DNA from 3 places in the Marinobacter sp. DUT-1 genome. Region 3 is predicted to be linked to each of the others. Evidence: riboswitches for the same ligand, from Rfam matches in the RefSeq annotation. Region 3 holds a riboswitch; each other region holds the start of a gene.

Region 1 (9,454 bases), on a different contig from region 3:
TGGAAGCGCGTGTGCCGACATCGACGCCGACCGTTGGTTCGTCGAAGACGATCAGGTCATATTTGCGGGTCAGGGCCCTGGCGAGCATCACCTTTTGCTGGTTGCCACCGGAAAAGTGTTCAACCGTACGTTCAATCAGCGGCGGCGACAGGTTGAGCCGTGTGGTAAGTGCTTCGACTGCCCTTTTTTCGCCACCACTATTGATGAAACAACCTTTTGAGAATGGCTCGATGTCGAGTGAAGCGAGTGCAACATTCTCGCGCACCGAGCGCATCATCATCAGGCCTTCATGGCGCCTATCGGCGGGTAAGTAAAGGAAGCCATCGCGTATATTGCGTTTTGGTGTGTGGCCCGTGATGTCCTGGCCGGCCAGCGTGACCGTCCCGGAGCGGATTGCCAGTGCACCGAAGCACGCCTGCATCATCTCCGATTTTCCCGACCCAACCAGGCCGGCCATGCCGACAATCTCACCCGCCCTGACAGTCAGCGAGGCGTCAGCCACCAAACCGTCGTTTGTTGTGACATTCCTGGCGTCGAGCACGACATCGCCCGACGCATCCAGGTTCAGCTCCGGAAAGATGGCGCCAACCACGCGACCGGTCATGAGCTGCACCAGATCATCTTCCGTCGCGTCCGCCGCCTTGACAGTTTCGATATAGCGACCATCGCGCAGAACAGTAATCCGATCAGCGATACGGCGAATCTCGGCCATTCGGTGGGTGATGTAGATGACCCCGACCCCGCGTTTCTTCAAACCGCCGATCAATTCGAACAACTGGTCAGTCTCATGTGTGGTGAGAGAGGCCGTAGGTTCATCAAGAATCAAAACCTGCAGTTCAGAACGAAATGCCTTGGCGATCTCAACCATCTGCTGCTCTGCACGGGTGAGGCAATCCACCCGCTGGTCGGGCCTCAATGCGAAGCCAAGCTCATCAAGCGTTTCCTTTGCCTCTTTACTGATGCGGGCGCGGTCGAGCAATCCAGCTCGTCTGGGCTCGGCTCCGAGAAACAGATTCTCCTCCACAGTCATCTGAGAGATCAGTGAAAATTCCTGGAAAACCGCCGAAATACCGAGAGAGCGAGCGTCGTGAACCGAAGCCAGTGTCACCGGCATGCCTTTGAAAGAGATTTGGCCGGTGGTCGGCTGGTTCGCACCAGCCAGAATGGAAATCAGGGTCGATTTTCCTGCACCATTCTCTCCAAAGAGCACATGCACTTCGCCGGCAAGCAGTTCGAAATCCACGCCATCAAGCGCCCGGACGCCAGGATACTCCTTGGTAATGGCCCGGGTCTGGAGGAGCGGGGTTCCCCCCGCCTCCTCACGACCCTGCTGTTTGTTGATTGAATTCAACATGGCTTACTTTACCGAGAAAACTGGGCGGAAGCCGTTTGGTGCCAGAGTCGAAGCCGCGTCAAACTCGTCGTAGTTTTCCTGTGTTACCACATAGAGCTCAGGACCGACGTGCTTGAGATAATCCTTGCCTTCCAGTATCCGAACGGCCTGGTCGACAGCGATGCGCCCCTGAATGACGGTGGAATCGGTTGGTGCAGCAAGGATCTGGCCACGGGCGATACCCCGATCAACACCCGGAGCATAATAGTAGGACACTACCTTTATTTTATCTGCCAGCCCCCTTGAGCGGAGGATTGGAATAGCCGCTTCTGCTGTGACCGCAGTGCCGACAATGTAGTCAAGATCGGGATAGGTCTGGAGAGTATCCTCGACGAGCCTGGCTTGGGCTTCCTTACCGGTGTCGCCGTATTTTGTTTCTACCATCTCGATCGCTGAACCCTCTACCGCGCCCAGGAAACCGGCATTTCCTGCTTCTACCCAACCGGCACCAGCGGGACCCGGGAACCAGGCGACTTTCGCTGACTCCCCACCCGCAGGATGCAGTTCAGCCAGGAATTCACCAGCCTTGGCGCCCATTTCGCCAAAGGATACCAACGACTTGGCTGAGAGCTGGTCGGACGACATTCCGTTGATAACGTCGATGACCGGGATACCGTTTTCATTGATCTCAGCGACCAGGTTGTTAAGCCCGTCATAGGCGATGGCGCCGATAATAACGGCATCCGCACCTGCGGAAACGCAATCCTCGATCTGCGAGATTTGAGTGTTGAGGTTCGTGTAGCCACCCGCGTCCGTCACAGTGGCGGCCACACCGAGCCTCTTGGCCTCTTCGGTGATGCCGTAATTGACGCCAAGCCAGTAAGCATCCTTCATGTGCGGGAAAGAAACGCAGAGATTCCATTTCTGCGAGGCTTCGGCGAGTGGTTCGTAATCTGTCTTGCTGCGTGGGCTATCCATGTTGAAGGGGGGAGTCCAGACTTCGACAGGATATGGGTACCAGGTTTCGGCCATTGCGCTGCTGGAAAAGGCAATCGTCATTGCCATCGTCGCAGCTGATGCGCTGAGAAATTTTTTCATTATTGTTTCTCCTAATGTGAAAGGAGCTCTGCTGCCCCAACGCCAATCCCCTCTGGAAAGACGTTAAAACAACCATAAAATGAGACAGCAAATTTGTATAATACGATTTTCAGTGTCCAAATATCTGTTAAAACGATACACTGATTGGAGAGCTTTCGCGGCGAGCTCGGGCATGAACGGGTAGTTCGCGCGCCACAGGATCACTCATAAAGCATTGATTTAAAGATATATTATTTAGGAAAGAGGCATCATGATGTGGGTAGCTTTATAACCACACTTAAATTAGGGTTTATTTTTCAATCTTTTAAATGAATAGCTACTATAAATTTTATGAATACACCTACGATCCGTCAGATCCGTTACTTCATTGCGGTCGCGAACTTGGGACAGATTTCACGCGCAGCTCTCGAACTGAATGTGTCCCAATCTGCAGTGACAACGGCAGTAAAACAGCTTGAGGAAATCGTCGGCACCCCGCTCCTCGCGAGACATGCCGGGGGAGTAGCCCTGACCTATGAGGGCAATATCTTTTACGATCACGCCCGACGAATAATGGCTGTGGTGGAGGAGGCCGTCACATCTCCACGCCGCTTGCGTGATGACGTTAAGGGCACTCTTCGTTTAGCAATGACATACACGGTTGCTGGCTACTATATTCCAACCTACATTGAGCGGTTCCTTCGTGTATTTCCCCACGTGGACCTTCAGTTGACTGAAGCTTCGCGAACTGCGATCGAAGATGGGCTTGCATCTGGTGAATTCGATCTTGCAGTGATGCTCACCTCTAATATTGTCGATCAGGAGGGAATATCCTACGAGACCTTGCTGCAATCACGCCGCAGGCTCTGGTTGTCGGCGAACCACCCTCTTCTCGAGCTGCCATCAATCTCTCTGGCCGATGTTGCTGCCCAACCCTACATTATGCTGACGGTTGACGAAGCCAGTAACACCACACAGCGCTACTGGAATCGCACGAACTATCGACCTCATACAATTTTCAGAACGAGTTCCGTTGAAGCCGTGCGCTCAATGGTTGCCAGCGGCATGGGCGTCACGATCCTCTCCGACATGATTTATCGCCCCTGGTCGCTCGACGGACGCCGCGTCGAGGTGACCTCTCTGGTCGACCGGATACCGACAATGGACGTCGGACTCGCCTGGGCCACCAATATCGAGCAAAACACGGCCGTTTCCGCTTTTCGGGAATTTATGCACATAGGTGAGGAGCCAGATATGCGTTGAGCGCATCATCGATGGTTTATAAGTTTTTACTAACCATGATCACTACCAGGCCCTCGTCAGCCTCACTGAAAAGCCAGTGACCTGGTTTCCTGAGATTCGCTTGATGCCCAGCACCCTCCAGTTGCTCAGAGCCGGCCCTATCTTTACCATGCCGCTGACAGTTTAAATGGATGCCTGATGGCCGTTACCCACCGGCTACGCATTCAACACCACACACAGACAGTTCCAGTCGACAGGGGAGTCCCGGCAACACAGCCGGGGCTGAGAGTGCCTTCGGCAGACCCTGGAACCTGATCCGGATCATTCCGGCGGAGGAAGCGCGACATGATGATGACCCAGATGGCCGCCATTGTGGCGGCATTGTGCCTGTTCGGTTGGCTGGGCTTGCGTGCCCGTCAAACAGCCAACGGCATTGACGACTACATGACCGCCCGCAACAGTCAGGGCGCGACCACCATTGGCCTTTCCTTTCTGGCGTCAGGCATGGGCGCCTGGATCCTCTTTGCGCCACCGGAAGTGGGCGCCTTTGTTGGCCCGGTGGCACTGGCCGGCTACGCCCTGGGGGCGGCATTGCCTTTTATCGTCTTCGCCATGCTCGGCCCCGTCATTCGCCGGCAAATGCCCGAAGGGCGCAGCATCAGCGAGTTTGCCGAAAGTCGCTTCGGTAAAGGTATGCGCCGCTGGGTCTCGTTGATCTCGGTTTTGTACATGTCGTGCTTTCTGGCCGCGGAGCTCACAGCCATTGGCGCAATCACCGGACTGCTGTCTGACCTCAATGGTCAGATCGTCATTATTGGTGTCGCGGTCACGACACTGGTCTACACCACCTGGGGCGGATTACGGGCCAGTCTGGCCACCGACCGCTGGCAGGCATTGCTGTTGATGGCGCTGCTGGCTGCGGTGCTTTTTGTAGACTGGAAACACCTGCCTGCCATGTCGGAGTCGGCCAAATTGCCGGGCATTCCCTTCTGGAGCGCGGTCAGTGTCGCCCTTACCCTGGTGCTCGCGGTAACCGCGGCCAACCTCTTTCATCAGGGCTACTGGCAACGGGTCTGGGCCGCACGGGACAGCAGCTCACTGTGGAAAGGCGCCCTCCTCGGCGGTGGCACCACCATCGTTGTGGTTGCGGTCGTGGGTGGCCTCGGGATGAGCGCTGCCATGGCCGGGCTTGAACTGGGGCAACCGCCCATTCCGTTTTTTGCCCTGATAAATGAAGCACCGCAATGGTTGGGCGCGGTCGCGCTGGTATTGGCCGTCACTTTGGTCGCATCGTCCGTGGATACCCTCCAGAACGGCATTGCCTCCCTGGCGGTCGCTGAAAAAGCGGGCCTGACACTCGCCGGCGCGCGCTGGGTAACGGTGGCCCTGATGGTGCCGGTTGTGGTGATAGCCTTGCAGGGTGCGTCGGTTCTGCGGCTGTTCCTGATTGCCGATCTGCTGTGCGCAACGGCCATCATTCCCATTCTGATGGGACTTTGGCCCCGGGTATCAACAACCGCTGCGTTAAGCGGTGTGTTGGCCGGAGTCGCCGGGGCGATTTTGCCGGGCTGGATCGTGGGCGGCAGTCTCGGTGAAGCTCTCCAGATTGCCAGTTTCCCCGGTGGCGTGCCGACACTGGCGCCGTTTGCCGGGGCAATCGTGGCTTCGGGCGGAGTTACGCTGCTGCTAACGACGGTGCAGCGCCGCCGGACGGGACACTAGGCAATCTTCTGTCTACGCACCAATGCCGCCCGAACCGTTTCCGAAGCCACGCCGGCCAGAAGCCCGAAAAACGGGTCGACCCAGACAGTCACCAGCGCGGTTATTGCGATGACAGGCCAACAGGACGGCTTGGCTGTCCAGAGACGTTTCGACGCAGCCAGCTCCACGGCGGCGACCAGCAACAAGGCGCCAAGACCGGCGGTCGGAATTGCCGCTATGACTGAGAGGCCGCCCGGTAAGAAAGCGACCAGGAGCAAGCCCGTTCCTAAAAGGATGGGAGCCAGGCCGGTCCGGGCGCCGAAGCGATAATGCGCTGCCACGCCACCGGCCCCGTGACACATGGGTAAGGCACCAAACGGAACCAGGAAGAGATTGCCCAGGCCGGTAGTCACTGAAAGTCTGGCCGGCGAAACGCGACTCGATTGCTCGCCGAAACAATCCCCAGCAACCAGAGCCGTCAATACGATGGCGTTGGTGATCGTGAGGGCCAACTGGGGTAACACCAACACTGAAAAGGCTTGTTGCCATTCGTCCATGCCCGGAAATCCAGGCAATCTGAACGCAACCGAATCGATGACAGGAAGCGAGAGCCCCGGCGCCCCCAGCACTGCACCGATTGCCACAGCCCCGCCGAGTCCTATCAGCGCCGCTGGCCAGTTTGGCAACACCTTTAACGTAAAGACCAGGAACACCAAGGTGACCACGCCCAGCAGCCAGGATGTGGCCATCAATCCCAGACTCATATAGGCCAGCAACAATCCCAGCCCCAGCTGAAGGCCACTCAACACCGATCCGGGTACCAGACGGGCCACCCGGTTAATCCATCCGGTTGAACCCAGCAGTAACAATATCGCCCCGATCAGCACCCCACTGGCGATCAGGCTCTGGGACGTCACCTGGGTGGTGAGCAATAATGCTGCAACCGCCTTCATGGGCTGCACTGGTATCGGCAGACGATAATACAATCCCGTTGCAATGTAGAATGCGGCAAAGCCCAGCAGCACGGGCACCGGAGCCAATCCTGCCACGCCTATAGCCCCAAGGCTCAGCGGCAGCAGGGTGCCTATATCACCCAGTGCTCCACTGACCTCATTTACCAGATCTTTTCGGGCTGAAGGCATGCCGGCTCCCGAGTCACCCGTCTAGTTATTGTTAGCGCCAATCAGGCGTTATACACGACCCGTCCCAGTTCACTGATGTCATAACCACCCAACGCCTCGGCGCGCTGGACGAAACGCTCGCTGCCGGCAAACGCCAGCAGGCGCTGCATGGCCGGCTCAAAGTAGTGGCGCCGGCGCATGGCCAGATCAAAATGCTCCTGCTGCAAAGGAATAAACGCCAGCCCCTGGCGCCGCGCCGCAGCTTCGATTCCCAGGCCGATATCCGCTTCGCCTTGGCGTATGGCCAAAGCCAGATCGTCCTCGCTGAGCGACGGGTGCGCGGCCCATGTAAGCTGCTCTGCATCGATACGATGGCTGGCGAGCAAGCCCTGCAGCAGATGACTGACACCGGCATCCGGCTGGCGATGCGCGAGACGTATGCCGGGGCGGGCGATATCCTCAAGCCGCGCAAGTCGATGGGGGTTATCGGCCGCCAGAAGAAGCCCCTGCTGGCGTTTGGCCCACCGAATCAGTACCAGATCGCGCATCCCGCTCAGCCCCAACGTGACAGGGTCATTGTAACGCTGAGCTTCAGCATGCCAGATATGCATCCCGGCAAGCATCGCGCGCCCGTCGATCAATCGCTGTACGCCATCACCGCTTCCCTGACAAAGCAACGCCAGCTCCGCGCCGCTCTCCTTCACCGCCCACTCCAACAGCGGATCCTGGCTGCCGGCCAGGACCGGCGGGGTCGGAGAACTGACGGCATCGTCACCCTCCAGATGGTTCATCAACCACAGATCTATACGCTGACGCGGAAACAAAAGCTTTCCCGTCACCCGAACACAGGGAATCACGCCCTGGCTGACCAGATCGTAGACTTTGCGCTCCTTCAGGCGCAGATATTCGGCGGCTTCAGCCGTGGTGAGGTAAGCGGGAAGGGGCATCAATCTCTCCTACTGGCCAGGAAAGCACAGGACTGTTTTTAGCTGCATATTTTTCAGCAGACTGTGCAAAGCGTAGTCAGAAACGCCACGATGCTCAATATAAAGGAGACGCAGCTGTGGAAAATAATGCGTTCTATGTGGCGTTGTCGTTACTGTTCAACCTCGACGCCGCGCTGTTTCAGATCGTGGTGCTGTCGCTGCAGGTTTCGCTTCTGGCGGTCCTGATTGCGGCTGTGCTGGGGTTTCCCCTTGGGGCCGCGATAGCACTGTGGCGTTTTCCCGGGCGTGGCGGGGTAATTGTCGTGCTCAATGCCCTGATGGGGCTGCCTCCGGTGGTGGCAGGGCTCATGGTATATCTACTGCTCTCGCGCGCCGGGCCACTGGGTGAATGGGGCCTTCTGTTTACACCGGGTGCCATGGTCATTGCGCAGGTGCTGCTGGTGTTGCCGATTCTGGCCGCGCTCTCACGCCAGAAAGTTGAAGAAATGCTGGGCGAATACCGCGAGCAGTTTATGTCACTGGGCATGTCACGGGGACGCATGATGCCCACCCTGCTGTGGGACGCCCGCTTTGCGCTATTGACCGTTCTGCTCGCCGGATTTGGCCGCGCCAGTGCCGAAGTAGGCGCGGTGATGATGGTGGGTGGCAACATTGACGGGGTCACCCGGGTTATGACGACAGCCATTGTGCTGGAAACCGGCAAGGGCAATCTGCCCCTGGCACTGGGATTGGGCATTGTGTTGCTGACGCTGGTCATGCTGATTAACGCAGGCGCCTATATGGTGGGTGAACTGACCAGAAGGAGGACAGGATGACCTCTTTGAACGCTCCACTCCTCGCTTCGTCTGCCCTTCTTTCAGCGCCGTCCCTGTCCTTTCACGGCGTCGCCTACAGCCACGAGGAAAAAGAACTTTTGGGACCCTGTTCATTCTCTCTGGAGAGCATCGGTCCTACCCTGGTGATGGGGCCCAACGGGGCGGGCAAAAGTCTTTTGCTGCGGCTGGCTCACGGTTTGATCTCACCCACTCAAGGAAGGGTGGCGTGGTCAGGTGAAGGCCGTCCCCGCCAGGCAATGGTGTTCCAGCAACCGGTACTTTTGCGCCGCTCGGCCGTGGCCAACCTCATTCACGCACTGGCGGTGAACAACGTCCCGCGCAGGGAACGTGCGAAGCTCGCGTTTGATGCACTCGAACGTTTTGGCCTGGCCGCCTGCGCCAATACGCCCGCGCGCGTGCTCTCCGGCGGCCAGCAGCAGCGACTGGCACTGGCGCGCGCCTGGGTGCTGTCTCCTCAGGTGCTGTTCCTGGATGAACCCACCTCTGCCCTCGACCCGGCGGCGATCAAGGCCGTGGAGGCCGCAGTGCGGGAGTTTCACCAGCGCGGGACGCGCATCGTGATGACCACCCACGATATCCACCAGGCCAGACGCCTTGCCGGAGATGTACTGTTTCTCTCTGGCGGAAAAGTTCGCGAGCACACCCCTGCTGAAGCTTTTTTTGACGCGCCCGTCTCGCCAGAGGCGCAGGCGTTTATTACCGGAGAACTGGTCGAATAGGTCGGCTTTCATCTGCAACAGGAGAAAACAATATGAACAGGACGCTAAACCTCGTACTTGCGGGCATAACCAGCTTCGGCCTGACTTTCAGCGCTCACGCCGAGGACTACATCACCCTGGCCTCAACAACCTCGACCGAGAACTCGGGGCTGTTCGGCTCCATTTTACCGAAGTTTGAAGACGCCACCGGGATCGAAGTACGGGTGGTGGCGGTGGGCACCGGTCAGGCGTTTGAAATCGCCCGCCGTGGTGACGCCGATAGCCTTCTGGTGCACGACACCGCCGGCGAGCAGCGCTTTGTCGAAAACGGATTTGCAAGCGAACGAGCCGATGTCATGTACAACGACTTCGTGTTGATCGGCCCTGCTGATGATCCGGCAAATATCCGTAAAGCGCAAAGTGCCGCCGAGGCGTTCGCGGCGATCGCCAAAGCCGAGGCACTGTTCGCTTCACGGGGTGATGACAGCGGCACCAATCG
Region 2 (9,454 bases), on a different contig from region 3:
ACGACCGACCCATCTGCCAGTCTGCAGTATGAAGAAATCTGGGCACAAATATTCCCCTGTCAGAATGCATGCTCTTTCGACACGCAATCAAGGTTACCCGTACCTGAAGAAAAATGCACAACTCTATGATTGGCGGGAGCTTTGGGCTTTAGAAGAAAGCGGAAAAGTCGGAGAAGGCGGGGTCAGATGAAAGCTTCCATCTGACCCCATTTTCACGTCAGAACAGAAACTCGGGGCCGATACTGAAGACGTTGATGTCCGATTCACCAGTCTCGTCTTCATCACCAACATCCATGAGAAAGTCCCAGTCGGCTCTTACCCGGAAATTGTCGGAAACATTGAAACTGGCCCCAAGCCCGGTTCTGAGCGATACGCCGGTGTCGTCATCGCTGAAGCGAAGATTACCCACACTGGTCTGCGCCGTAGCTTCATAGTTCAGCTGCCAGAACATGGCGCCTGCTTTGGCAAACACCTTGAAGCGGCCCGTTCTTGGCATTCCCAGCTGTAGGGTCGCATCGAAAAAGTGGCCGTCGACCTCGGCGGAAGCAAAGCCGAGCCCCTCAACGGTCCCCGAGGCGGACACCTCATCAATGTAACGATACCCGAACTCGAAGTTCGCGAATCCAATGTACTCGGTTCCGCCATAGAGACGGCCCGTCACAGAGCTGTCATCGCATGAGGAAATTTCGGCGCCCGAACAAAAATCATCGACTTCAGCCTGGCCGACAGAGATACCGAAATACCCGGGATAGAACTCCACTGCCTGGGCGCCGGAGGCATATATGAAGCCGGCTGTCATAGCCAGCAAAAAGGATCTGATTTTCATAGTCGCGAATTCCTTTTCTGTTAATCAGTAGAGTGGCGCGATACTTTGAAATAACCTCCAATGTAGGAACCAATGAAAGTTTAATCCTGACCGGCCCATTACAAAGATAGACCATCAGATCGGGTGAGCCAGATAAACAGCCAGAAAATCGCGTTAAATCCCCTCAGATTCACGCTTTTGGCGCGAGAATCATGGCCAGTTTCGGGGTAACCCCGCCCCGCACAAGCAGAAATGGCACCTATCACATAGTCCTTTCTCGCCGGGTTCTTTTCGCAGACGAAGGCCGTCAGGAAACGATTGAAAAGGTGTAGGCCCATGAACCCCGATAATAGCCAGAGCGATGCATTCGGATTCATTGAAAAGGATTTCTTGATGATATGAAGAAAGAAGGCCGGAAGAAGGGTGACAAGGTCATCGTTCCGCCGGCCAAGACCGCCGAAGGTGCCAATGAGCGCGTCGAATCCGGCGACTTCGAGTGCAAGGACTTCTACATCTGCACCAGGTCCGTGTAACTGAATCAGGAGCCACAATTCCTGTATATTCAGCACAGCCGCTACCGTTCTGCGGTAGCGGTTTTTTTACGAGAGATTAGCGGGGTATTTCATGATGAAAACTGTTCACGACATGGTCCAGGCTGCGAAGACCGAAATCCGGGAAGTACCGTTGGATAAATCCGAGGACGCCATCAAACAAGCGGACCTGTTGATTGATGTTCGCGAAGCGGACGAGTTCCACGCCGGCCATATTCCGGGCGCCGTCAACATTCCCCGCGGCATTCTGGAATTCAAGCTGACCAATGATCCCGCCCTGGAAGATCGCGGGCTTAACATGGTGATCTACTGTAAGAACAGCGGCCGTTCTGCCCTCTCGGCCAAGGCCATGAAAGAAATGGGCTATATCCACGTGCAGTCCATTTCCGGAGGAATTGATGCGTGGATGGAAGCTGGCAAGCCGGTGGTGAAACCGGAACTGCCTGATTTCGACTGATTAGCAGAATCGATAGGAAAAGATTCGAAAAAGCCGCCTCGGGTTCGGGAGGCGGCTTTTTTATCAGTGGTATCCCTCTCCAGCGCGCACCTTGCCGCGGAAGACCCTGTAGGTCCAGCCGGTGTAGTTCAGCAGGATCGGGATCACGAACAGCAGACCCAGCAACAGAGATTGTCAGTCGGGTTTGAAAAGAATGGTTGGATTCTTGACGAGTGCCTTCCACGCGTCATAGGTGCTCAGAAAAATCTGCCCTGTCAGCTCCTCACAGAAATGTGTCCGTTTCAGCCGGTCCATGACAGGGCCCTTTACCTCGGACAGATGCAGGCGGATACCCGCATCTACCAGGCGACTGTTGATCGCTTCCAGACTTTCAAGGGCAGAGGCATCAACTTCATTGACCGCCTGGCAGGCGAGGACAAGGTTTTTCATTTCCGGGTTATCGGAAACCAACTCCAGGACCGTTTCTTCAAGATACCGGGCGTTGGCGAAATACAGGCTCTCGTCTACTCGAAGAACAACGGTACTGTCGTCGATTTCCACCTTATGGCGCTGAACATTGCGGAAATGTTCCGTACCCGGGATCCGGCCCACCACGGCGCTGTGAGGCCGGCTGGTGCGGTACAGGTACAGCCCGATAGACAGCGCAACACCCACAATAATGCCAGCCTCGACCCCATGCACCAGCGTCAGGATGATCGTGGCCAACATGGCCGCTCCGTCCGCCTTCGAGTAAGCCAGGGTTCTTCGGATTGCCGGCAGGTCAATCAAGGTGCTCACCGCGATGATAATGGTCGCCGCCAGGGTCGCCTTGGGCAGGAACGCGAGTAGCCCGGTCAGGGTAAGTGTCGCCAGGGCGATACCGACCGCGGTAAGCGCACCGGCAATCGGCGTCTGAGCACCAGCTTCGAAGTTGACGACGGATCTTGAGAAGCCGCCGGATACCGGCGAACCACCGCTCACACCCGCAGCCACGTTGGCAAGGCCGAGGGCAATCAGCTCTGAATCGGGATCAATTCTCTGGCGCCGCTTGGCCGCGAGGGTCTGCGCTACCGACACAGATTCCACAAAACCCACGAGACTGATCAGGATGGCGGCAGGCACCAGGGTCGCCCAGATATCCGGATCCATGGATGGCAGGCTGATATCCGGAAGGCCACTGGGCACTTCGCCCACCAGGTTTACCCCTGCAGCGCCAAGATCGAAATACCAGGCAGCCGCCGTGGTAACAATGACCGCAGTAACCGGCGCGGCCTTGGTGGTCAGGTCCGCCAGCCGCTCGGAAAATCCGATGCCGGTCAGGCCGCGCTTGAGGAACTTGCGGCAGAGATACAGGAAAACCAGGGCGCCTCCACCAATCACCAGGGTCACCGGATTGACTCCACCCAGCTGCAGCCACAGCCCCTGCACCATTTCCAGCAGGTTGTGACCGCCGCCCTGAATACCCAGGATATGGCCAAGTTGACTGCCGGCGATGAGGATGCCTGAAGCAGTCACAAACCCGGATATCACCGGATGACTGAGAAAATTGGCCAGAAAGCCGAGCCGCAAGAGGCCCATGGCAAAAAGCATCAGGCCAGAGAGGGAGGCCAGCACCAGCGCGGCGCCGACGTACTCGGGAGTGCCCGCTTCGGCGATGCCACCGAGTGCAGAAGCCGTCATCAGGGAGGCAACGGCCACAGGCCCGACTGCAAGCGTTGCACTGGTTCCGAACAGTGCATACGCCACAAGGGGGATCATACTGGCATACAAACCAACCTCGGGCGGAAGACCTGCCAGCAATGCATAGGCCAGCGCCTGGGGCACCAGCATCAGGGTGACAATCACAGCTGCCAGCGCGTCGCTGACAAACGTGTCGCCCCTGTAGTCTTTGAGCCAGTTCAGAATGGGCAGGAACCGGGTTAACCGATCCGACATGTTTCTCACTCCCTGATATCAGACCTTTCGTGCGGCCGGTGCCGCCATCCATTCGCGACCCTTAAGCATCCCGTTCCAGTAAAGCCAGGGCAGCTGCTTCGCTTTCAGCCACCAGGCCATTCGGGTTGCCTTGGTGCCGTCATTGATCCAGCTCGGGAAGCTTGGTTGGAGCTTGCCGCCATAGCCGAACTCGGCAAGAACGATCCTGCCCCGCTCTACTGTCAGCGGACAGGAGCCATAGCCGAGATAGGCGGCAGGCAGCTCGATATCCAGCAATGACGCAAGCAGGTTTTCCGCCACCACCGGGGCCTGCTTTCGTACCGCCGCCATGGTCTTGGCATTGGGGGTTCCACTGGCATCCCCCAGTCCGAATATAGTGGGGTACCGCACATGCTGCAGGGTTTCGGGATCAAGATCGATCCAGCCATCCTGATTTGCCAGTCCGGACTTACCAACGAACTCCGGGGCACGCTGGGCGGGAACAACGTGAAGCATGTCGAACGGCCGGTCGACTATTTCCTGCTGATCTCCGGTACGCTTGATAAAATGAGCTGTCTTACCCTTGCCATCGACCGCAATGAGCCGCTCTTCAAAACACAGCTCGATATCGTAGCGATCGATATATCTCTGTAGCTCGGGTACGTAATCCTCAACGCCGAAAAGCACTTGTCCGGCGGAATGGTAAGAAACATCGATGTTCTTCAGCCTGCCTTTGCGAAGCCATTCGTCCGCTGACAGGTACATGGCCTTCTGAGGCGCGCCGGCACATTTGATCGGCATCGGAGGCTGCACAAACAGCGCCTTGCCTGCTTCCAACCGTTCTACCAGCGACCAGGTGTAGGGGGCGAGATCGTAGCGATAGTTTGAAGTAACGCCGTTCTGGCCCAGGGTTTCCTCAAGGCCTGCCACCGCCCCCCAGTCCAGAACCAGTCCCGGAGCGACCACCAGGCGCTGGTAGCTGATACACCGGTGATCGGTCAGTGTAACAGTCCGGGCCTCAGGATCTACGTTCTCCGCGGCCACACGGTACCAGTGGCAGCCGGTGGGGATGACGGTTTCGGTCTTGCGGCGTGTACTTTCAGCGGAAAACACACCGCCACCAACCATGGTCCAGCCCGGCTGGTAATAATGAATTTCACAAGAATCAATGATTGCGATATCCAGGTCCTTCTGGCGCTTTAACAGGCTCGCAGCGGTCGCAATTCCGCCTGCTCCGGCCCCGATGATGACCACGTCATGGTATTTCAGGGAGGATCGATCGGCGTTTTGGTGAGGTTTCATCTGGTCTTCAACTCCGCAATATCAAAGGACCTCCCTGTCCGTCGAGCTCAATAATCAAACGTTACTTTTCCAGCAGTTCCCGAATGGGCTGAGGATCATGACCGGCCTCGTGGGCCGCCTTGAGCAGCATCGGAATACTGCACTGGGGTTCCCGAGCGCGGGCCTGGGCCCACATGTGAACAGCACGACGGCCGGTCCGACAGAACCCGAGGATGGGTGAAGGTACTTGTTCCAGCGCTTTGCCGAACGCTTCCACGTCTGCTTCGGAATACTCGCCGGATGCCACCGGGACACATACCCACTCAAGACCGACCTTGGCGGCAGCCTCCGCGTAGGCCTGCTCACCGGCGTAACCCTCTTCCCCGGGGCGACGGTTACAGATCAGTGTCCGGAAGCCTTTTTCCCGGATTTCAGGGAGATCGCCGATAGCCACGGTATCCGCAACCGCGAACTCCGGTTCAAGATAATGAATCTTCATGGCGTACCCTCTGTCAGAAGCGGTTTACAGGTACTTTCAGGTAAACCTGTCCGTTATCCTCGGCCAGTGGCATCCCACCTGCCCGCATGTTCACCTGTACCGAAGGCAGGATCAGGCGGGGCATGCTGAGCGTGGCGTCCCGCTCGGTCCGGAGCCTGACGAAATCGTCTTCGGTCATGCCTTCGCGAACGTGGATATTGTTGGCCCGTTGCTCGGCAACCGTGGTTTCATGCTGGAACTCGTCCCGGCCCGGTGCCTTGTAGTCGTGGCACAGGAAGATCCGAGTCTCATCGGGCAGCGCCAGAACCTTCTGGACAGAGCGGTAGAGCGTGTGAGCGTCACCGCCGGGAAAGTCACAGCGGGCGGTGCCGGAATCCGGTGCAAACAGTGTGTCGCCAACGAAAGCTGCGTCACCGATGACATACGTCAGGCACGCAGGGGTATGGCCGGGGGTATGCAGCACCCACCCTTCCAGGTTGCCGATTTGGAACGAATCCCCTTCCTCGAAAAGCCGGTCAAACTGGCTGCCATCACGGGCAAATTCGGTACCGGCGTTGAAGACTTTTCCGAAGATTTCCTGCACGTCAACGATTTTCTGGCCGATGCCGGTCTTGCCACCGAGCTGTTCCTGCAGGTAAGGCGCCGCAGAAAGGTGGTCAGCGTGAACGTGAGTTTCGAGTATCCACTCGACCTTCAGGCCGCCATCCTTTACGAAACGGATGATCTCTTCAGCGGAACGGACGTCGGTCCGGCCGGCGGCGTAATCGAAATCCAGCACGGAATCCACGATGGCACAGGCATTACTCGCTGGATCCTGTACTACGTAACTGAAAGTATTGGTCGGTTCATCAAAGAAATGTGTGACTGCAGGCATTTGCATAGTCATTCCTCCGTCGGGAGTGTCTGTCGTTACGTCACACACTACACCATACTTTTAGTTCTAAGCATAGGCGCCATGGCTATATGCGACACAATGACGCTGATAGGCAAACTCGATGGCTGGCCGGAGGCAACGGCTAGCGTGTTATACTGTGCGCCACTCAACGGGGTGCCCTTCGCTCAAGAAATGAAGGGCTGAGACCATACCCGCGGAACCTGATCCGGTTCGTACCGGCGAAGGGATTGAGTATTCACCGTTCCAGTGAAACCGCGGCATGGTTCCCCAGATCGAATCCGAGGATACGACCATGCTGAGACGCCCCCTGACCCTTTTTGCAGGCATCGCGCTGCCGCTTCTGGCCAGTGCCCAGGGCAACGAAGCCCTGACCGTCTACACCCACCCGTCATTCGCTGCCGAATGGGGACCCGGACCGGGCGTGAAGGAAGCGTTCGAGCAACAATGTCACTGCACCCTCGAATATGTGGTCCTTGATAGCGGAGGTGACATCCTCCAGCGGCTTCGCCTCGAGGGCAATTCCACCGACGCGGATGTGGTTCTCGGGCTGGACACCGGCACCATGGAAACCGCCAGGCAGACCGGCCTGCTTGCTCCGCACAGTATCGCGCTCGAATCTCTTGATCTGCCCGTCGAGTGGCAGGATTCCCTGTTTGTGCCCTACGACTGGGGCTATTTTGCCTTCGTCTATGACACCCAACAGTTACCCAACCCTCCGAAAAGCCTGGAGGAACTGGTCAACGCACCCGAGGAACTGCAGATCATTATCCAGGATCCCCGGACCAGCACACCGGGCCTTGGCCTGTTGCTCTGGATGAAGGCCGTCTACGGCGACCAGGCCGGCGAAAAGTGGCAGGCCCTCAGCGATAACATTCTGACAACTACCAAGAGCTGGAGTGACGGCTACTTCTCGCTGTTCATGAACGGTGAGGCACCGATGATCCTCTCCTACTCCACGTCTCCGGCCTATCACATGGCCATCGACAAGACCGACCGTTACCAGGCGGCCGAGTTCGAGGAGGGTCATTACCTTCAGGTGGAAGTGGCGGCATTGGTTGAGCCCTCGGAACAGAAAGCACTGGCCCGGGACTTCCTGCAGTTCATCCTGACCGCAGATTTCCAGCGCCATATTCCCCTGAAGAACGTGATGTACCCGGCCATTGATCTGGGGGATGAATTACCGGAGGTGTTTGATCGCCTGATCCAGCCGGACAAAACCCTGTTTATCGATCCGGCCACCGTGGCAGAAAAACGCAAATCCTGGCTGGATGAATGGCTCAACGCCATGATCCCGTAATGCGTCAATTCCCGTTCGGTGCCACCCAGGCGCCGCTCAGCCACCCGGGCTGGCAGATCGGCCCGGGCCTGCTCATCGCCGGTAGCCTGCTGGCATTGACCATTGCCGGTGTAGCCGCGCTGCTCTGGCAGGCCCACCTGCCGGAAGCCTCCGAGCTCTGGCAAAACCGCTATCTCAGCAATGTCATCCGTTTCACGATCTGGCAGGCCACCCTTTCCACTTTGCTCAGCCTGGTTCTGGGACTGTTCATTGCACTTGCCCTGGTCAGGCAGCCCCGATTCCCGGGTCGAAACTTGCTGTTACGGATGATGGAGCTGAGCCTGGTTCTGCCAACGATCGTGGCGGTTTCGGGACTGGTGGGAGTTTATGGCCGGCACGGCTGGCTGACGTCAGTGGTTGAACACTGGACCACGGTCCGCTGGAATCTCTACGGGCTTAACGGCATCGTGCTGGCTCACGTGTTTTTCAATGCACCATTGGCCGGCCGGATTCTGCTCCAGGCACTGGAATCGGTTCCCGCGCCCCGGCGGCGGGTGGCCAGCCAGCTCGGCCTGACCGGGTGGTGGCTCTGGCGCACCCTTGACTGGCCGGCTGTGCGCCGTGTGTTGCCGGGCATCGCAGCCCTGGTATTTACCCTCTGCTTTACCAGTTTTGCCATCGTGATGACGCTCGGCGGAGGGCCCGCGTCCACTACCCTTGAAGTAGCGATCTACCAGTCTCTGCGCTTTGAATTCGACTTCGGTCGCGCGGCCCTGCTGGCGATTGTGCAGTTATCAATCTGCGGTGCCATCTGGCTCTTGATGGTTCGTCGAGGTTTGTCAGCTAACCTTACGCCACAACGCAGTTTTTCAGAAACCATACTTAGGCCAGACAGCCACGGCATCACGCGGTTCCGGGATATCGTGCTGCTACTGTGCTTTACCCTTTTTCTCCTTCTGCCACTGGCCGCAATCCTGTTCCGGGGCCTGCCGGGGCTTGTCACAGTGGCCGTTGACGGTGGTAACCCGCTCGCGGATCTGGTGAACGCGACACTACTAAGCTTCGCCATTGCCCTGCCCGCCGGCGCGTTTTCGGTGCTGTCGGCCCTCCTTGTGCTGGCCCTCGCCAGTCGGGGTGGCCCGCATCTGGGCAGGTTATCTTCGGTGGCAACCGCGGTGCCCCTGATGGTCCCGCCGATCGTCCTTGGGACAGGCCTGTTTCTGCTTCTCCGGCCGAGCCTGGGACACTCCTCGCAGGGGCTGGCGCTGGTTGCGCTGATCAATGGTCTGATGGCCCTGCCATTTGTCACCCAGCTCCTTAAGGGACCGCTCACCGGCCTGGATCAGGCAACGGCACAACAGGCGGACCAGCTAGGATTATTGGGCTGGTACCGCTGGCGCTGGCTGCACTGGCCCCGGCTCAAGCGTCCGCTTGCTCTCGCCATGGCCTATGGCACCGGATTATCCCTGGGAGATTTCGGGGTGATCGCGCTGTTCGGCACACCGGGACAACCCACGGTACCGGTCCTGCTTTACCAGCAATTGGGCAGTTATCGCATGGAACTCGCGGCGGGCACCGCCCTGTGGCTGGTCGTTCTCCTGCTGCTGGCCTTCGCAGCGTTCAATCTTCCCGATTACCGAAGACGCAAACAGGGCAGACACTCGCACGATGCCTTAAAGACCCTTGCGGAGGCCCGCCATGCTTGATGTGAAGGACCTGACCTTCCGTTACCCGGACACGGAAACCACCTGGCGATTCACCTTTCATGTCGACCATGGGCAATGCATTGCCATAAAC
Region 3 (9,454 bases):
GTCCTGGTCCATGGCGAAGCGGAGCGAAACGACATGGTGGAGTATTTCGGGGAGCAGCTGGATGGTTATGCCTTCAGCCGGTTTGGCTGGGTCCAGTCCTACGGCTCACGGTGCGTCAAACCGCCGATCCTGTTTGGTGATATCACTCACTCCAAGGCAATGACTGTAGACTGGATCCGATATGCACAGTCACTGACCGACAGGCCCGTCAAGGGCATGCTCACTGGCCCGGTCACCATGCTGAACTGGTCCTTTGTCCGGGACGACCAGCCCCGGGCGGAGACCTGCTGGCAGTTGGCCCTGGCCATCCGCGAAGAGGTGCAGGAACTGGAGAGCGCAGGCATCCGGATCATCCAGATTGACGAAGCGGCGCTGCGGGAGGGCTTGCCCCTGCGAAAATCCGACTGGCAGGACTACCTGGACTGGGCCATCGACGCCTTCCGGATTGCCGCCAACGGGGTCGATGACACAACCCAGATTCACACCCACATGTGTTATTCGGAGTTCAATGACATCATTCAGGCGATTGCCCGGATGGACGCCGATGTCATTACCATCGAGACCTCCCGTTCCGATATGGAGCTCCTCGATGCTTTCCGGAATTTTGAGTATCCCAACGACATTGGCCCCGGTGTCTACGACATTCACTCACCCAACATGCCCGAACAGGCCGGGATCACTGCCCTGATGGAAAAGGCAGCGGAGAGGATTCCGGCCGAAAGGCTGTGGGTAAATCCGGACTGTGGCCTGAAAACCCGACAGTGGCGGGAGGTGCGGCCGGCCCTCAGGGCCATGATCACGGCAGCCAGGGAGCTGAGGAAAAGGCTGGAGCAACCGGCCGAGAACGGCGAACTGGAGACTCAGTAACCGGAGCTCTTCTGGTCCAGTTCGAACTCGAAGGCTCCGGCGCGATGAACTTTGGTGCTGAAGTGACCGTTCGGCTCGAGCTCGAACCAACGGTAACCCGGCGCCAGTGGCTCCACGGAAAAGTCCCTGGCGCCGGAGGTGAACTGGATACAGGTGGAGGGTGTGGCAAGCAGCTTCACCCCGTTCCGGGACTCTTCATGCTCCTGATGGACATGACCCCAGAGCACGATCCGCACCTGGCGATGACGGTCGATCACGGCCCAGAAGGCGTCGCGATTGCGGAGCCCGATTTCCTCCATCCAGTCCGCCCCGATATCTACCGGGTGATGGTGCAGTGTGACCAGCGTCGGGGTATCGGGATACTCGGACAGCGCGCGATCGAGAAACGACAGCTCACTCTCCGCCAGCTCACCGTAAACCTTGCCCTGGACGGAAGAATCGAGCAGGACGAACTGCCAGCCGCCCTGCAGAATCTGCCTGCGATCGGCCTGATAGTTCTTGGCAACCCGGTTGAGCATTGCCGAGTTGTCGTGATTGCCGGCCAGCCAGGCGGAACCGCAGTGGAAGCAGGAAAGACTGTCACCGAAAACGCGATACGCCTGTTCGGAGGCATCCTGAGCGAGGTCACCGGTGGCCAGGATCAGGTCCGGCTGGCCATGGGCCTGCAACACCTCATCGATCACGGCCGCGAGGCTGTTCCGAGTATTCACACCCAGCAAGGCACCGTCCTCACGGGCCATCAGATGGGGGTCTGTTATCTGGAGTACCCGCAAGGGGCGGGCCTCGTCCGATCTGGTCATGGCGAACCTGTTAAGCCTGCTGCAACCACTTGAAACAGGGACAAGTGTACGACGAACGCTTCAGAATTGGTCACCGGCAATTGCAACCGGAGTCACATTCCCGCCAGGCGTCGTCAACATATTGCTATTTTTGACAACTATGACACATCCACTTCGGACCGTCAGTCCACACCCTCGCCGGCCGGCCAGGCAGCGTATTCCATGGGCAAATGGCCAAAGCGCAGACAGTAATCCAGCCAGTCGGCCAGGAAACCATTCACCTGAACCTTTTCGTCCGGGTGATGCATGAAGCGGTTGGGATAATCGTTGACCGGTGCGATCTGACGATCCCGGTAACAGCTGATCACCTCCGCCATGGCGGCGTCGTGATACACGCGCACGGTCATCTGGGGATTGTTCAGCCAGCGACCGGAATTGTGGACCTGTTCCAGCAGCAGGGTTTCGGTAAATCGGGCCGTCTGCAGGACCTTGATCCGGACCCGGCCCAGGTACTGGTTCTCCCGGTGCAACTCGAACTCGCACACCGGCTTGCCATCGGCTTCCAGCTGACGCAACTTGCTCAGGCGCTGGTAATTGCCGTCGCACAGGGCGCCAAGCTGCCGAAGATCCGGCACGTAGCGCTGGGGTTTCATGGTCCACTCGGTCATCACTGCTTTCCTTCACGGAGTCTTGAACGGTTCAGTTCAAGCCATTGAAGCGCGATGATAGCGGCAGCATTGTTGATCCGGCCATCGTGGATCATGGCTATGGCTTCGTCTGCGGAAACCACGTGGGCCCGGATATCTTCGTGCTCGTGCTCCATGCCGTACAGGCCGCCGGCATCCCTGGTACTGATGTGGCCACAGTACAGGTGGATCATTTCGGTACTGCCGCCCGGGGAGACGAGGTAATCACAGATCTTGTCGAGCTGGCTGAAGGTGAGCCCGGCCTCTTCCTGGCCTTCGCGTTGGGCGACTTCTTCCGGGGTTTCGCCGTCTTCGTTCATGCCGGCCACGAGCTCGAGCAACCACGGGGACTGGCTGCGGCCGAGGGCGCCGAGGCGGAACTGTTCGAGCAGGACGACTTCGTCCCGGTCGCAGTCGTAGGGCAGCACGCAGGTGGCGTCGCCCCTTATGAAGAGTTCCCGGGTAAAGACCGGCATGTCACGGCCGTCAAATCGCGGGTGGGTCAGCCAGAGCTTGTCCATGCGGAAGAAGCCCTGGAAGACGGTTTCGCGTTTTTCGATTTTGACGTCGCTGTCTTTGAACTGGAACGGTTTGGTCATCGTTCACCCCGGTTGGTAATCGACTTTGAACGATAGCCGGTTGTTGGGGTTTCCTGCAAGCTCACGATCTGGCCTTTCGGCTCCTGACCCAGCCTGATAGTTGCGGGAGCTGGGCGAACCGGGAAGCGCCTCCCAAAACACGCTCCTTCGGCACGTCCCTGTGACGCTTGAGCTCCGCCATCCATGGCTCCGCACAGTTTTGGGAGGCGCTTCCCGATTCACCCGATCTGACGCCCTGCAATGCGCAAGTAGAATTCCTGCCAGAAAGCTAACAGGGCCGTATCGCTTCTAAATTTCCGGTTTCTTAAAGCGAATTCCCGTGAGTCTAGTAGAGCTCGGTGGGTGGCCGGGTTCAGGACTGTGCGGAGCCAAGGATGGCGGAGCCCAAGCGCCCCAGGGATGGGCCGTCAGGAGCGTGTCCTGAACCGGGCCACCCACCGGGCTCCACCCGCGAAGTCACAGTCCTGCGAACCAGAACACCAAGCTATCAGACCTTGTCGTAAAGCTTACCGCCGGACTCCACAAACTCGCGGGACTTTTCCTGCATCCCGGCGTCAATCGCGGAAACCTCGTCCAGCCCGTTTTCTGCCGCGTAATCCCGGACTTCCTGGGAGATTTTCATGGAACAGAACTTAGGACCACACATGGAGCAGAAGTGAGCCACCTTGGCGGAGTCCTTGGGCAGGGTTTCGTCGTGGTAGGCCCGGGCGGTGTCCGGATCGAGGCCGAGGTTGAATTGGTCTTCCCACCGGAACTCGAAACGCGCCTTGGAGAGGGCATTGTCGCGGATCTGGGCGCCCGGGTGGCCTTTGGCCAGGTCGGCGGCGTGGGCGGCGATCTTGTAGGTGATGATGCCGGTTTTCACGTCGTCCTTGTTGGGCAGGCCCAGATGCTCTTTGGGAGTCACATAACAGAGCATGGCGCAGCCGTACCAGCCGATCATGGCAGCGCCGATGCCGGAGGTGATGTGGTCATAGCCCGGCGCGATGTCGGTGATCAGCGGGCCGAGGGTGTAGAATGGGGCTTCGTCGCAACATTCGAGCTGCTTTTCCATGTTTTCCTTAACCAGGTGCATGGGCACGTGGCCGGGGCCTTCGATCATGCACTGGACATCGTGCTTCCAGGCAATCTTCGTAAGTTCGCCCAGGGTTTCCAGTTCGCCGAACTGGGCCGCGTCGTTGGCGTCGGCGATGGAACCGGGGCGCAGGCCGTCGCCGAGGCTGAAGGAGACATCGTAGGCTTTCATGATTTCGCAGATGTCTTCGAAGTGCTCGTAAAGGAAACTTTCCTTGTGGTGGGCCAGGCACCACTTGGCCATGATGGAGCCACCACGGGAGACGATGCCCGTAACCCGGTTAGCGGTAAGCGGGACGTGATGCAGGCGCACACCGGCGTGGATGGTGAAGTAATCCACGCCCTGCTCGGCCTGTTCGATCAGGGTGTCCCGGAAGACTTCCCAGGTCAGGTCTTCGGCCACGCCGCCGACTTTCTCCAGGGCCTGGTAGATGGGCACGGTGCCGATGGGTACCGGGGAGTTACGGATGATCCATTCCCGGGTTTCGTGGATGTTCTTGCCGGTGGACAAATCCATGATGGTGTCGGCGCCCCAGCGGATGCCCCAGGTGAGCTTTTCCACTTCTTCCTCGATGGAGGAAGTGACCGCCGAGTTGCCGATATTGCCGTTGATTTTCACCAGGAAGTTGCGGCCGATGATCATCGGTTCGATTTCCGGGTGGTTGATATTGGCAGGAATGATGGCGCGGCCTCGGGCCACTTCGTCGCGAACGAATTCCGGTGTGATTTCCGCTGGCAGGTTGGCGCCAAAGGACTGGCCGGGATGTTGTTGGTCCAGCAGGCCCTGCTCACGGGCTTCCTGGAGTTTCATGTTCTCGCGTATTGCGATGTATTCCATTTCCGGGGTGATGATGCCCTGGCGGGCGTAGTGCATCTGGGAAACGTTCCTGCCCGGCTTGGCCCGCAGGGGTTTGCGCTCATCCATGAACCGGAGCGGGTCCAGTTGTGGGTCTTTCATGCGCCGGCGGGTGAATTCCGAGGTGTAGCCTTCCAGCTGTTCAACATCGCCCCGTTCGGCAATCCAGCCGGCACGGATGGGCTCCAGGCCTTTGCGCAGGTCGATACTCGCCTCCGGGTCCGTGTAGGGGCCTGAGGTGTCGTAAACGACCACCGGTGGGTTCTTCTCACCGCCCATTTCGGTCGGCGTGTCTTCCACAGTAATTTCCCGCATGGGCACTCGCAGATCGGATCGGCTACCCTGCACGTAGATTTTTCGTGAGCTTGGTAACGGTTTGATGGCGGCGGAATCAACTCTTGCGGAATCGCTGAGGTAGGATGGCAGGTCGGTCATCTTTCGCTCCCGGTAGATGGACTGGGGTTTCGGGTCGCGTATGACGGAGCCTGCATGGGCAGCCAAAGCCACTAGGACTGGGGACTGCTTTTGGGTCATCTGGTCTTAATCCCTACGCCGGTATTATCCGGATCAGGTCGCGGGTTCTGCGATGCAATCTCAGCCGGCCACCCAGGAATCAGGTAAGCCAGCACCCCGTCAAGACGCGAGTGAAATTCGGTTCAGCACACAATTTGTGTGACGTTTGCAAGTGTAGAGGCCAGGGGAATTATTGTCCATAATGGCCAACCATAAGCCCGCCGGATGCACACCCTGGTGCTTGAGAGCACTGTGCGGCCGGTTACCCGGCGTCCCGGACTGACGCCCATGCGCACAGGTATTCAGGAGAAAGAATGAAAAAACGACTGCTTTCCGGACTGATCGGTGTGATGGCTGCCCAACCAGCCCTCGCCATCGACCTGATCGACACCTACGAAAAAGCCCTCTCCTATGACTCCGGCATTGCGGCCGCCCAGGCCAGTTTCGAGGCCCAGCAGGCCGCGAGCGATGTCAGCAAAAGTGCGCTGCTGCCGCAGGTGGGCGCCTTCGGCAATGCCAACCATACGGACCTGGACGGCGACATTCAGGACGAAAGCTACAAGTCCACCAGTTACGGTGTCCAGCTGACCCAGCCGGTGTTCCGGGCCGACTCCTGGTTCCGGTACGACGCCAGCCAGTTCCAGACCGAATCCGCCCGGGCCCAGTACAACCTGGCCCAGCAGCAGCTGATCCTGGACGTGGCCACTGCCTATTTCAATGTACTCAGGGCCCAGGACACCGTCACTACAGCCCTGGCCACCGAAGCCGCAATCCAGCGCCAGTACGAGCAGGCCCAGGAGCGCTTTGATGTTGGCCTGATTGCGATTACCGAGGTATATGAGGCCCGTGCCAGCTATGACGATGCCAAGAGCCAGCGGATTGCCGCGGAAAACCAGCTCAATGTCGCCAAGGAACAACTGGCAAGGCTGACCGGGGAGTACCCGGAGGATCTGGAGAACCTGCGCCGGAACTTCCCGCTCGGTCGCCCGGAACCAATGGACCCTTCGGCCTGGGAAACCACGGCGCTGGAGCAGAACTGGTCCATTCAGTCCGCGCTCTATGACCTCAACGCCAGCGAGGCCAACCTGAAGGTTGCCAAATCCGGCCATTACCCGACCCTGGATCTCACCGCGTCCTACGGTGACAACGAGATTGACGGCGGCAGCCCCAACCAGTTCGAAGGGACCCAGGGCGTTATTGGCCTGGAGCTGAACGTGCCACTGTATACCGGTGGTGGTACCCAGGCGGGCGTTCGGCAGCAACGGTCCCTCGTTACCGTGGCGGAAGAGCAGCTCAACACCGTTCGACGGGACGTCCGGGTGAATACCCGCAGCCTGTTCCTGACCGTGAACAACAATGTCGAGACCGCTTCGGCGCTGTCACAGACCATTATTTCCCGCCGCAGTGCACTGGATGCCACCCGTGCCGGCTATGAAGTGGGTACCCGGAATATCGTGGAAGTGCTGGATGCGGAGCGGGCCTATTACGTGGCGCTGCGTGACTATGCCAATGCCCGTTATGACTACGTGATCAACACGCTGCAGCTGAAGCAGGCCGCCGGCACTCTCAGCCCACAGGATCTGGTGGACCTGAACAACTGGCTGAGCGAAACAGCACCAGGCATTGAAGCCCTGGCCAACGAGGAACAGACCCTGGACGATCCGGCCCGCTAGGGGACCGCTTTGGCGGGCAGGCACACTGCCCGCCACTCACATCAAACCCGCTCGATAATTCCCTCGACCACTTTTTCCAGCGCGCCCCGGTTCTTGTTCACCACTGACAGTGCGCGCCGTCCAATCGCTTCCCGCTCACTGGGGTGACTGAACAGGGTGATCAGGAAGGTCGCCAATTCTTCGGCGTTGGCCACGATCTTGACGCCGGTATCGTCCAGCAGGCGCTGATAGATGGTCTCGAAATTGAACACGTGAGGCCCGGAAAACACCGGGATTCCCCAGCCAGCCGGCTCCAGGGGATTGTGCCCACCCCGTTCAATAAGCGAACCACCCACAAAGGCAATGTCACTGGCACCATAGAGCATCATCAGCTCGCCCATGGTGTCGCCCAGATAAACCTGGGCATCAGCGGGATCCTCGCCACGGGAACGCCTGGCAACGGTCATCCCCCTGGACATGGCCTTGTTGGCCACCGAATCAAATCGTTCCGGGTGCCTTGGCACCAGGATCAGGAGCGCTTCGGGATGGGCAACAAGCAATTCCTGATGGGCGGTGAGCAACTGAGCATCCTCTCCCCCATGGGTGCTGCCGGCAATCCAGACCGGCCGCCCCGCCAAACGTGTTCGGAGATCCCGTGCAGCCTGTCGGACATCCGGTGGTATATCCACGTCAAACTTGACGCTGCCGGTGACTTCCACCTTGTCCGGGACGACCCCGATACGGCGGAAGCGTTCGGCATCCTTCTCGGCCTGGGCCGCCACCCAGCTGATACTCTGCATGATCGGTAACGCAAGGCTCCGGATCCGTTCATAACCCCGGGCAGAGCGTTCGGACAGGCGGGCATTGATCAGGAAAACCGGAACACCGCGGGCCCGGGTCTGGCGTATCATGTTGGGCCAGATCTCGGTTTCCATGATGACCAGGATCCGGGGACGGGTGCGATTGAGAAACCGGCGAATGGAGCCAGGGCTATCGTAGGGTGCGTAGGCATAGCGCACCCGGTTACCGAACATCTTTCGGGCCTGGGCCAGGCCGGTGTCGGTCATGGCCGTCATCAGTATGGTGATCTGCGGGTCCCGCGCCAGCAGGCGCCGCACCATGGGTGCCGCTGCGATGGTTTCGCCGACCGACACCGCATGGACCCAGACAACCGGGCCCGGAAGCCGGGGAACCAGCCCGATGCGATGGCCAAGATCCTGGCGCAGGGCGGGAGCCTTTCGGCCCTGCCACCACAGCCTTAGCAGGATAAACGGCAGGATCAGGCGGATGAGCTGGGAATAGAGAAATTGGAACACGCAGGACTCCCGGCAAAACAGTGCGTTATCATAGCGCAAAAATCGTCAAGGGGCCGCATGGTGCCCCCGGATTCACCCATTGTCGATGCAAGGTTCCCTGTTTTGAAGAAGAAGTACCGCAAACTGCCACGCAACACGGACTTTTCCGCCTACCGGCACCCACGCTGGTGGCCAACCTGGCTTGGTATCAGCCTCATGTGGCTGGTGGCCCAACTGCCAATCCGTCTGCAGTGGTGGCTGGGCAAGCTGGCCGGATTGCTGGCGTGGAAATTTGCACGGAGCCGCCGTCACATTACCGAAGTGAATATCCGGCTGTGTTTTCCAGAGTTGACCGAACAGCAACAGGCAGCGCTCGTGCGCAAAGCCTTCATCGCCAACGGAATCGGGCTGATGGAGCTGGGCATTGCCTGGTTCCGGGACCCGGCAAAGCTCACTGGTATCACCCGCATCCACGGCATCGAGCATTTCGAAAAGGCCCTGGAAGCCGGTCACGGCATACTGCTGCTGGGCGGTCATTACAGTACCCTGGATCTGGGAGGTAGCCTGGTAACTGAATACATCGAGGCCGATGTCATGCAGCGGGATCACAACAATCCGCTGATGAATGCGGTCATGACCCGCGCCCGGGGCCGGCGTTACGGTAACGTGCTTGGCGCCAAGGATCTTCGCGGCCTGTTCCGCAGTCTGAAGAAAAACCGCGCGGTATGGTACGCCACCGACCAGGATTACGGGCGCAAGGATATCGTGTTCGCGCCGTTTTTCGGCATTCCCGCCGGCACCATTACCGCTACCTCACGGATTGCCGAGCGCAGCGGCTGCAAAATCGTGCCGTTCAGTCACTTCCGGCGGGATGACAAGCCGGGCTACGACATCTACTTCCACCCGGCACTGGAGAACTTTCCCAGCGGGGACGACCTTGAGGATGCCACCCGCATCAACCGGATCATCGAGCAGGAGATCCGCAAGGCACCAGACCAGTATCTCTGGATGCACCGGCGCTTCAAAACCCGTCCGGAACCCGACGACCCCGGTTTCTACCGGCGCAAGAAAAAGTAGGAGTTACCATTGAGCATGCAGCCCGAGGAGGATGCACCGGTGGTCTGGTTGGTGAC

What was found. A riboswitch is a leader RNA that binds a small molecule or an ion and turns the genes downstream of it on or off. The one in region 3 is predicted to bind thiamine pyrophosphate.
Region 1: linked by a shared signal. The riboswitch ahead of ACQUTG_RS10805 (sodium:solute symporter family transporter) and the one ahead of thiC (phosphomethylpyrimidine synthase ThiC) in region 3 are both predicted to bind thiamine pyrophosphate.
Region 2: linked by a shared signal. The riboswitch ahead of thiB (thiamine ABC transporter substrate binding subunit) and the one ahead of thiC (phosphomethylpyrimidine synthase ThiC) in region 3 are both predicted to bind thiamine pyrophosphate.

The regions. Positions count from the first base shown of each region.
Region 1 covers NZ_JBNRLS010000003.1:167,187-176,640, forward strand. Annotated here, with positions in the region: gene ACQUTG_RS10790 (sugar ABC transporter ATP-binding protein) at 1-1,354, opposite strand, end outside; gene torT (TMAO reductase system periplasmic protein TorT) at 1,358-2,431, opposite strand; gene ACQUTG_RS10800 (LysR family transcriptional regulator) at 2,762-3,673, shown strand; TPP riboswitch at 3,898-4,008, shown strand; gene ACQUTG_RS10805 (sodium:solute symporter family transporter) at 3,998-5,374, shown strand; gene ACQUTG_RS10810 (molybdate transporter family protein) at 5,371-6,495, opposite strand; gene ACQUTG_RS10815 (substrate-binding domain-containing protein) at 6,537-7,421, opposite strand; gene ACQUTG_RS10820 (ABC transporter permease) at 7,538-8,236, shown strand; gene ACQUTG_RS10825 (ATP-binding cassette domain-containing protein) at 8,233-8,976, shown strand; gene ACQUTG_RS10830 (substrate-binding domain-containing protein) at 9,009-9,454, shown strand, end outside.
Region 2 covers NZ_JBNRLS010000002.1:241,413-250,866, reverse strand. Annotated here, with positions in the region: gene ACQUTG_RS06770 (metallophosphoesterase family protein) at 1-46, opposite strand, end outside; gene ACQUTG_RS06765 (outer membrane beta-barrel protein) at 218-826, opposite strand; gene ACQUTG_RS06760 (hypothetical protein) at 1,204-1,338, shown strand; gene ACQUTG_RS06755 (rhodanese-like domain-containing protein) at 1,433-1,813, shown strand; partial or broken gene ACQUTG_RS06750 (ubiquinol oxidase subunit II) at 1,877-1,981, opposite strand; gene ACQUTG_RS06745 (SulP family inorganic anion transporter) at 1,988-3,727, opposite strand; gene ACQUTG_RS06740 (NAD(P)/FAD-dependent oxidoreductase) at 3,746-5,008, opposite strand; gene ACQUTG_RS06735 (TIGR01244 family sulfur transferase) at 5,070-5,486, opposite strand; gene ACQUTG_RS06730 (MBL fold metallo-hydrolase) at 5,500-6,366, opposite strand; TPP riboswitch at 6,521-6,625, shown strand; gene thiB (thiamine ABC transporter substrate binding subunit) at 6,674-7,678, shown strand; gene thiP (thiamine/thiamine pyrophosphate ABC transporter permease) at 7,678-9,363, shown strand; gene ACQUTG_RS06715 (ATP-binding cassette domain-containing protein) at 9,356-9,454, shown strand, end outside.
Region 3 covers NZ_JBNRLS010000005.1:96,339-105,792, forward strand. Annotated here, with positions in the region: gene metE (5-methyltetrahydropteroyltriglutamate--homocysteine S-methyltransferase) at 1-867, shown strand, start outside; gene cpdA (3',5'-cyclic-AMP phosphodiesterase) at 861-1,667, opposite strand; gene ACQUTG_RS16365 (DUF1249 domain-containing protein) at 1,829-2,314, opposite strand; gene ACQUTG_RS16370 (NUDIX domain-containing protein) at 2,314-2,931, opposite strand; gene thiC (phosphomethylpyrimidine synthase ThiC) at 3,419-5,296, opposite strand; TPP riboswitch at 5,389-5,504, opposite strand; gene ACQUTG_RS16380 (TolC family outer membrane protein) at 5,689-7,047, shown strand; gene waaA (lipid IV(A) 3-deoxy-D-manno-octulosonic acid transferase) at 7,089-8,342, opposite strand; gene lpxL (LpxL/LpxP family Kdo(2)-lipid IV(A) lauroyl/palmitoleoyl acyltransferase) at 8,445-9,398, shown strand; gene ACQUTG_RS16395 (mitochondrial fission ELM1 family protein) at 9,414-9,454, shown strand, end outside.